Regions from separate parts of the Bacillus sp. ISL-75 genome, predicted to be linked through region 1. Evidence: riboswitches for the same ligand, from Rfam matches in the RefSeq annotation. Region 1 holds a riboswitch; the other holds the start of a gene.
The links. A riboswitch is a leader RNA that binds a small molecule or an ion and turns the genes downstream of it on or off. The one in region 1 is predicted to bind cobalamin.

Region 1 (5,275 bases):
TGATGTAACTCTCAAAAATTTAGAGAAAAAATGAATCACATCAACTCATGTGTACTTATTTTATTCAGTTTGAAGTTCCGTTACAGCCGGCAACGTTTGTTTTGATAAAGTCTGTTTTCTGAAAGAAAAAGGTCTTAAAAATGTAATAAACCCACCAGCATCTTGTGTTGCCACATACACTCAATACATGTGGAGTATGTGGCGCACCTCATATTAAAAGAAGGCAACTAACCCTTTGGGTGTTGCCTTTTAAAGGTACTTTAATGATTTACTATTATGTTCACATAATTGTAGAAAAGCTTTTGAAAAGACTAAATTTATATGAATTCTAATGTGATATTATTTTATCTGAAGGAGGTATCAAAATGGATACATGACAATAAAATAATTACTTTTTCAAATTTTGACGTTTCTGTCCTCCATCATTTTCCCCATAAAAACAAAGATTTTATGAAACCCTTGAAGAATAAATCCAACTTTGAAATTATGCAAACGTTTATGAACAACATCCTTATTGAATCTTCACATTTTTCTGCTTTAACACCCATTTCTTCAATGTTATTTTCAAGAAATTTGTTTAATAAAAAAAATAGACCTGAAAGGATAGGTAAACCATGTAGGCATATTATCATTATAAGTTTCCTAAGACTAATTATTTCTGGTAAGTAAATTTATATCTGAAGGAGGATAATTAATGGGTCACGATATATCAGGATACAATAAAGCTGGAAAAGAAATTGCTTATGCTCGTTTTAGCATGGGGAATTATAATGCTACCATACTGTATAATTTACTTGATGCAAATAATTACTATGCAGGAGTTAGTGGATCAGGCGATAGTTCTATATTCTCGATACAACAAATTGAAAAGGCTATGAATGTCTACAAACAATTTTATAAAAATGGTGATTCACTGTCAGAAAGTGATTTCTTAACTTGGGATCAAAAACAAATCCTGAATTTTATACAGAATTGTTTAGCAACAGCAAAAATAGAAGGTAGTGTAAGAGTGTATTTTGGCTAATGTTTTAAGACTATTTGCTAAATTCTTCAATTTCGCTGCGTATCCATATAACTCTATAGTAGCAATTACCTTCATAATGTAACAATTTGCATTCCATCTCCAGATAATCTTATGAATTTCTTTTATCCCCCAAAAAACACATGCTAAATTTAGACATTTATTATCTTATTACCAATCCATGTATGAATTTAATAAAATTCAAGCAAATTTAGCTTGGGAAAAAGTAAAAAATGCGTATTTATTATATCACGGTAGATCTATGCCTTCTAAATTTAACAAACCTGTATGCTGATTAACGGAATTAGGATATGAATAGAAAGCAAATGAATTGTGTGCAATTCCGGAAGTTTATTACCAAAATCCTCTCTCAATAAATGGCCAGAATATCAAACAGGAACTAATAAGTAAAATTATTTCATTTTTATAAAAATTGAATATATTTCAACAATTATCCTATAATAAAGAGGAAATATATTAAGCTTTGGCTCAAATTGAAAAGATGGCTTCACCCTTAGTTTTGCTAACATAAGATGAAGCATCTTAACTTCAAGATATACATAAGTACTAACTTGCTAGAATGGAATATAATTACTTTTAATTAGGAGGCAATCATGGGAAGATTAGTTCATTTCGAAATTCATGTCAATGACATGGAACGGGCAAAGAAGTTTTATGGAGAGGTATTCGGATGGTCATTTCAAGATTGGAGTGAGTATGCAGGAATGCCATACTTTGGAGCAGTGACTGGCGATGAGAATGAACCTGGGATCAATGGTGCTTTGATGCAGCGGCAAAGTGCTCCACCGGAAGCAAACCAAGCTTTGAATGCATTTGCTTGTACAATGGGAGTGGAAAATTACGATGTAACGGAAGCTAAAATTATTGAGAATGGCGGCAAGGTCGCAATGGCCAAATATGCCCTGCCTGGAATGGCGTGGCAAGGATACTATATTGATACCGAAGGCAATATATTCGGAATTCATCAACCCGATGCGAATGCAAAATAGAACCCATGATATGTGATATCAGAGAATCCTAAGGTGAGCGAGAGAACTCTCATCATGCTGAATACTTTTCAGAAAATTATGTACTTCATATTATTAATATGCTATAGTTAGTGAAAATTACATATCGTGTAAGAATTGGTGCCAAGCTAAGGCTTGGCTTAATAGGGAAGAACGGTGTAATTCCGTCGCTGTCCCGCAACTGTAAATCGGAGTGAATCACAAATACCACTGTCAAATGATGGGAAGGTGTGAGGAGCCATGATGATAAGCCAGGAGACCTGCCAATTTCCAGTACACACCAAATACCTACGTGGAAATAGGTGGTGACATTCATTTGTACGACAAACGAGTTATGAGTAGCTATGTTTATGCATGTTTTTTAAGCAAACTTTAACTTGATTGTAAAGCCATTTCCATTTTGTGGAGATGGCTTTTTCGTATTTGGGAATTTGTAATCTAAAAAAGGAGAAATGATAAATGAATTTAGTAAGTACTGCTATTGGTTACCCGTACATTGGTGATAATCGGGAGTGGAAACGTTGTTTAGAATCTTTTTGGAAGGGTGCGATATCAGAGGAGCAATTTATTTTCGAGATGAAAGCGACTCGCTTGAATAATTTGAAGCGCCAGCAATCATTAGGCTTAGAGTTACTAACAGTTGGGGACTTTACCCTTTATGACCGTATGCTTGACCATGCGGCAATGTTCGGATTGATTCCAAATCGTTATAAGTGGACAGGTAGTGAAGTCGATCTAACCACTTATTACGAAATGGCCCGTGGGGCAAGCCATGTTGTGGCTTGTGAGATGACAAAGTGGTTTAACACCAACTATCACTACATCGTACCTGAGTATGAAGGTAAGTCATTACAATTAACCAAAAACTACATTTTAGATTATTTTGTAGAAGCCAAAGAGGAATTAGGACTTATTACAAAGCCTACAATAATCGGTCCTTTTACTTTTGTTAGTTTAGCGAAAGGATACGATGCCAAAACCAAAGCACTGTTTATTTTGAAACTTTTACCGCTATATGCACAAGTATTCCAACAGCTTGTAGAGGCTGGGGCACAGTGGATTCAAGTGGAAGAACCAGCACTAACCCTTTCACTAACAGCAGATGATGTAAAACTAGTGCAAGAAATTTACAAGCAATTAGCAGAAGAAGTACCGGCTGCACAAATCATGTTGCAAACCTATTTTGAAGGACTATCAGCGTATGAAGAGCTGTCTCAATTACCTGTTGCAGGGATTGGTCTTGATTTCATACATGGTGTCGAAGAGAATATGGCTTCACTTCGAAAACTCGGCTTCCCACAAGACAAAGTATTAGGAATTGGTATAGTAAATGGACGGGATATTTGGCGGGCAAATTTGGCTGAAAAAGCATTCAATACAAAAGCTGTTTTATTATTAAGCGGTGTAAAAGAAGCTTGGATTCAGTCTTCATGTAGTTTACAGCATGTACCTGTGACGACGAAGGCAGAAACAAAGCTGGATGCCATACTGACAAATGCTTTGTCATTTGCCGATGAGAAAATAATTGAGTTATCACATATCGCATCTTACGTACGTGACGAGGCTTGGACAGGAAATAAGAGCGTGTCACAAAGTATGATAGCGACTGAAGCATTAGCACAGCATAAGGCAAGGAAAAATGCACGTGTGAAAGAGCTAGTATTACAAGTAACACAAGAGCATTTTGCTCGTTCAATGACGTTTAAAGAACGTCAGCCTTTGCAGAAAAGGGCATTAGATTTACCAGATTATCCAACCACCACCATTGGCAGCTTCCCTCAGTCAGATCAAGTAAAACGGACACGTACAGCGTGGCGTAAAAAGGAAATTACAGACGCTGAGTATGCAGCGTTTCTAAAAAGTGAAACAGCCCGTTGGATTCAAATTCAAGAAGAAATAGGACTGGATGTTTTAGTGCATGGTGAATTTGAGCGGACGGATATGGTTGAGTACTTTGGAGAAAAGCTAGAAGGTTTTGCCTTTACAGAAAAAGCATGGGTTGTATCCTATGGTTCACGCTGTGTCAAACCACCAATTATTTATGGTGACGTCGAGTGGACGGCCCCAATGACCGTGAAGGAAGTAGAAGCGGCACAGCAATTAACGTCTAAGTATGTGAAAGGGATGTTAACAGGTCCTATCACAATCTTAAATTGGTCTTTTGTCCGCGATGATATTTCACGTGAACAAGTAGCCAACCAACTAGCCTTAGCACTAAGAGAAGAGATTCAAGCGTTAGAAGATGCAGGCATTGCCATTATACAAGTGGATGAACCGGCATTACGTGAAGGATTGCCATTACGCAAAGAAAAATGGGCTGATTATTTATCATGGGGTGTAAATGCCTTTAAGTTAGCAACTTCTAGTGTGAAGAATGAAACACAAATCCATACACATATGTGCTATTGCGAGTTTAATGACTTTATTGAGCCGATTCGTGCCCTTGACGCAGATGTGATTTCAATCGAAACGTCTAGAAGTCATGGGGAGTTGATTCAATCTCTTAAAAAAAATCCATATGAACTTGGTATTGGTTTAGGAGTGTATGATATTCATAGTCCACGTGTACCAAGTCTAGAAGAAATCAATGCGATTTTAAACGATAGTTTAGAAATTATTTCAAAAGAACAGTTCTGGGTGAATCCAGATTGTGGTTTAAAAACACGTCATGAAGAAGAAACCATTGCATCGCTAAAAAATATGGTGTCAGCCGCTCGGAAACTACGCCAACAGCAACAACAAACTGTTTAAATCTAATCTTAACAATTAAATTAATGGCCTTTTCCATTTTTGGAAAGGCTCTTTGGTTTGTTAAGCTATATATAGGTAGTTCTTCGAAAGGACAATAAGTAGACTCAGCAGTATCTCGAAAGCATTGCCACAGGCGAACAGTGCCAAGTCGCTATTCGCTATAATAAGCTCGACAGAATTTTACAACTTCGGGCCATGACATATTTTTTAAAGTATAATGTTGATTTTAAATATTAAATTGAAATAGGCATATGGAATAGAAACATAACCGTAATTACCGGATGACCAAAGCCCATTGAAAAATGCCTGCCTCTTTGTATTTATTGTGAACCGAACAATACCTGTCCTTTGTCCCCAGTGTTATGCCATGAATACTGTAGAAAATTCACATAAGTAAAATTGTAGTATTACAGTCTAGAATATTAGATAATTGGAAAGTATGAAAGTAGTAGTCTATTTCCTTGGATGCTTTAGG
Region 2 (5,275 bases), on a different contig from region 1:
CTGTCTTTCTTGGCAATGCGGTTGGCGGATCTGTCTTTATCGCACTCGCATATTGGCACGCCTATAAGAAAAATGAACGAACATATTCGGAACCAAAAGTGGTTCAACCAATGATGAAAAGCAGCGTAAGATAATTTACAGGTCAAAAAAATCATATATCTTCACTGATTAAGCTCCTTACACCTAAGGGGCTTTTTGCATATTAATCAATACTTATAAGTCATATTGACATGCAAACGGGAATAAAATCCAAGAATGAATGGACTTCGTTGGAGGTCAGCATTTACTGCATGAAAATAAAGGATAAGAGGTAGGGGAAATGACAAAGAGCTCGTGGCTAGTATCAATTTTATTAATCTGTAGCTTAATAATTATTGCCGGATGTACAGAAAAAACGAAAACAGTAAAGAAAGTTGAAGAAAAAGTATCTGAACAAGGACAACAAAAGCCCAATAAAACACCACCAGAACCACAGAAAGAAGAAAAACCAAAACCAATTACGGTAAATGTCATTGATCCGAATACAAATGCTATTTTGGAAACCTTTTTACCGGTGGAAATGGGTTTTGGAACCGATAATGAAACCTATAAAAAGGAACTTGAAAAATGGGCAAAGGATTTAGCAAGAGGGACGGAAAGTACCAAAGGATATGACCAACGAATGGTTCTTGATAAGATTGGCTCCAATGGTCAAATCATTAAAGGCAAACCAAGAATTATCTTAGAGGAATCAGAGTTAGTTGAAAAGGTCATAACAGCATCGGCAACGGGTGGAGATATTGAACTACCTTTATATGTGACCGAGAGCGGTTATAAACCTGAGGATGTTGACCAGTTAGGGGAAGTTGTCGTGGCTAGCTTTACAACCAGATTTAATAGCGGAGTTGTAGGCCGATCAAAGAATATTCAGCTGTCGGCACAGGCCATTAATAATATCATTGTCGGAGCGGGAGATATTTTCTCATTTAATACTACTGTAGGTCCAAGTGATGCCGCCCACGGATATCAAAAGGCGAAGGAAATTGTAAATAAGCAATTAGTCGACGGTATCGGCGGAGGAATTTGCCAGACGTCATCAACCCTATTCAATGCAGTGGACCAGGTAGGTGTTAGTTATATTGAAAAACATCACCATTCCTTGTCGGTTGGGTATGTACCTGCTGGCAGAGATGCAACCGTATCTTATGGTGGACCGGATTTTCAATTTCAGAATACCACCGGGGCCCCATTTATCATTAAATCCATCTATAAAAAGGGAACCTTAACCATAGAAGTAAGGACATCCTCAACCTACCAAAGTCTGATAGTCAAACAATAATGAGTGTCAGGCACCAAACTTCTTTGGTGCCTTTTCTGCATATTCCTAACCTGCAAGGAGAAAAATACCTTTGGTTCTTTTAGAAAATTGTAGGAGGAATAGTATGAAATTGTTTCAAAAAACGTTTCTTTCCTTATCGATCCTAGCACTTGTGGCGATAACGGGAAATCAAAGTGCTTCAGCTCGTGCCCTAAGGGATATGGATAATCAATTTCAAACTGTTACTAAGCCTCAAGTTGTAGAGGTTAGCAGACAGAAACCAACTATAGGAAAGGATCAAGGGTTATCTGAAGAATATCATGGACATAAATCCAACCGTCCAGAAACGGTCAATCCCAAAAAGGGAAAGCCACCGGCCGCAAATAATCGTTTCATTCAGGTCCAACTATTAGGGATTAATGACTTGCATGGCCAATTAAATGTGACTCGGAAAGTAAACGGGAAACCGGCCGGTCGGGTCGATTATTTAGCAGCCTATTTAAAAAAGCGTGAAGCAGAAAATAAAAATACGCTATTGGTTGAAGATGGAGACATGGTTGGGGCCAGCCCTCCAATTTCGGCCCTTTTACAGGATGAACCAACAATCGAGATCTTGAACAAGCTGGGTTTTGACATCGGTACTGTTGGTAATCATGAATTTGATGAAGGCTTAACGGAACTGATGCGCCTCATAAAAGGGGGAACACATCCGAAAACAGGCAATTTTGCAGGTTCAAACTTCCCATGGATTGTTGCCAATGTGGTCAATGAGAAAACAGGAAAAACGATTCTGCCTCCTTATCAAGTGATCAAAGTAAATGGGATACCCATTGGTTTTATCGGTGTGGTAACTACTGAGACTCCAACGCTTGTTGTCCCTAGCGGTGTGGCAGGATTAAAATTCACGGATGAAGTAGAAGCAATTAATCAGAATGTAGCGGAATTGAAAAAACAAGGAGTAAAATCGATTGTCGTTTTAGCCCATAACCCAGGCACTTCAGGTCCAAACGGAGAAAATCCAGCAGGGCAGCTTGTCGATATCGCAAACCGGGTCGACGATGAAGTGGATATCATCTTCGGAGGCCATAATCATGCCTATATGAACGCAACGATTGACAATAAACTAGTTGTTCAATCCTATTCCTATGGAACTGCTTTCTCTGATGTTGATATTGAGATAGATCCTAAAACAAAGGATATTGTCTCAAAAAGAGCTGAGATTGTAACTACCTTTCAAGAAGGAATCGAGCCCGATCCCGAAATAAAGAAAATGATAGAAGGCTATGAAGCAAAAATAAAACCGATAGTTAATCAAGTTGTTGGCTCTTCATCTGAAAGTCTGACGGCCAAGCATAATGAAAATGGCGAGTCAGTACTTGGCGATTTCATTGCGGATGCACAAAGGAAAGCGTTGAATACCGAATTAGCCTTTATGAATCCTGGCGGCATTCGAGCTGATATTGATCCTGGCGACATCTCCTGGGGAGAAATATACACGGTACAGCCCTTTAATAATGACCTTGTCAAAATGTCGATGACGGGACAGCAGATCCGAGAATTGCTCAACCAGCAGTGGGGGGCAACAAAAACGAACATGTTGCAGATTTCTGGCTTAAGCTATACTTGGGATCCAAATAAACCAGAAGGGCAAAGGGTAGTGAGCATCAAGCTTCCAGATGGCACGGAAATGGATCCTAATAAATCCTATTCTGTGACAGCGAATATTTTTCTTTCTGGAGGCGGAGATGGATTTACTGTATTTATCCAAGCTGAAAACAAAGAAGTCGGTCCCGTTGACCTTGATGCATTAGTTAACTTCAGTAAAGCCCAGCCAAAACCGTTCACTTATGGCATTCAAAATAGAATACAAAAGGTTCAGTGACATCCTTGGTGTTTTAAAAAAAGGTTCAGGCCAGATAGGTTTCATTTTTATTTAATAATAGACTTGAATTATTTTGGTGACTATACTATTATTTAAATTAATTGATTCACTATATATTGTTTCAATAAATAATAATCAAACTATATATTGTGTTAGCCTTAAGAGACGATGCCATTGTGGCTTAATAGGGAATCTGGTGTAAATCCAGAACTGCCCCCGCAACTGTAAATGCTGACGAAATGAGCAAACCACTGTATAAGAAATGTCTAATCTATTAGGTACTTATATGGGAAGGGTTCAAAGTAGGAAGAAGCATGAGTCAGGAGACCTGTCTTTCTTAAGATGTTTCAACTTCTTCGGGGATTGAGAAGATGAACGGTGGCGACAGGAGGCATTGGATTTTTTTATTCCTTTTGTAGTGTATCGTTTCATCCGCTCAATTACCGTTGAGCGGATTTTTTTATTATAGGGGGAAATGTATTGATAACTAAGGAGATTCAAACAGAATTTAATTACGTATTAGAATCTATTAATCAAGTTTCAGAAAAATATCAGATAGATACTACGGAGCTTAAAGAGCAAATTAGTAAACTGGATGAAACAGAGGGGGAAGCTAATCACCAAGCTTTATTATATGCTGTGAATCAAATTGCAATAGACCAACCAAATTGGACATTTATCGCTGCCCGTTTATATCTGAATGAATTATATAGAAAGTCAGCAAAAAATCGAGGCTATAATCGTTCTTTAAAATATGGAGATTTTTATAGGTTAATAAAAGAATTGACTGATACCGGGATATATTCTCATAATTTACTTAGCTTATATAGCAAAGATGAAATCGAGCAACTAGCAAAAGAGATAAATCCAGATAAAGATTTATTATTTAATTACATAGGGTTATTTTTACTAGCGGATCGCTATCTGGCTCAAGATCATAATAGAAATGTATATGAACTCCCGCAGGAGCGGTTCATGATTATTGCCATGACGATTATGAAGGATGAAAAGGAGTCCATCCGCTTACAACTTGTAAAGGAAGCGTATTGGGCACTTAGTAATTTATATATGACGGTTGCTACCCCCACTTTAGCGAATGCAGGCAAAAGCTTTGGGCAGCTTTCCTCCTGCTTTATTGATACAGTAGATGATTCCCTTGATAGCATCTATTTAAATAATTGGGATATTGCTCGGCTAAGCAAGGATGGCGGAGGTATAGGGATTTATTATGGTAAAGTTCGTGCCCTTGGTTCCGATATAAAGAAATTCAAAGGAAACTCTTCCGGAATTGTACCATGGATTAAATTGTTAAATAATACAGCTGTCAGTGTTGATCAGTTAGGTCAACGTCAAGGTGCCATTGCGGTTTACCTAGATTTGTTTCATAAAGATATCATGAACGGTTTTCTCGATTTAAAAACCAATAATGGGGATGAACGCCGTAAGGCCCATGACATTTTCACGGGTGTCACCATACCAGACCTGTTTATGCAAAAATTAGAAGAGAAAGATGAGGATGGAAGAAGTATTGGGCAGTGGCATACATTTTGTCCCCATCAAGTAAAACAATTTATGGGCTGGAAGGATGAAAAAGGGAACCTGCTAGGACTTGAGGATTTTTATGATGAAACGGATGTTAAATTCTTTACAGAGAAATATGAAGAGGCCGCAGGTAACCCGCTTCTTCCTCGTAAAACCTACCGTGCCATGGATATTATGACACGAATCATGGTTGCTCAATTAGAAACAGGAACACCATACATGTTCTATCGTGATGAAGTAAACAGGCAAAATCCGAATAAGCATGTATTGGGTACGGGCCGAACTTCTATTTACTGCAGTAATTTATGTACAGAAATTGCTCAAAATATGTCCGCAACGACCATAGTAAACGAATACCAGAATGAAGAGGGCAATATCGTGATAATTCGGAAGCCTGGTGATTTCGTTGTTTGTAATTTATCGTCTATTAATCTGGCAAAAGCAGTCCCTGCAGATGTTTTAGAGCGTTTAATTAGGATCCAAGTACGAATGCTCGATAACGTGATTGATTTAAATACAATCTCTGTTGGACAGGCTCAACTTACAAATAAAAA

Region 2: linked by a shared signal. The riboswitch ahead of J7E63_RS13880 (ribonucleoside-diphosphate reductase subunit alpha) and the one ahead of metE (5-methyltetrahydropteroyltriglutamate--homocysteine S-methyltransferase) in region 1 are both predicted to bind cobalamin.

Annotation. Positions count from the first base shown of each region.
Region 1 is NZ_JAGGQX010000020.1:60,061-65,335, forward strand. Features, by position in the region: gene J7E63_RS09560 (hypothetical protein) at 695-1,024, shown strand; gene J7E63_RS09565 (VOC family protein) at 1,636-2,031, shown strand; cobalamin riboswitch at 2,151-2,331, shown strand; gene metE (5-methyltetrahydropteroyltriglutamate--homocysteine S-methyltransferase) at 2,509-4,800, shown strand.
Region 2 is NZ_JAGGQX010000030.1:32,236-37,510, forward strand. Features, by position in the region: gene J7E63_RS13865 (formate/nitrite transporter family protein) at 1-134, shown strand, start outside; gene J7E63_RS13870 (VanW family protein) at 320-1,318, shown strand; gene J7E63_RS13875 (bifunctional metallophosphatase/5'-nucleotidase) at 1,422-3,179, shown strand; cobalamin riboswitch at 3,328-3,529, shown strand; gene J7E63_RS13880 (ribonucleoside-diphosphate reductase subunit alpha) at 3,675-5,275, shown strand, end outside.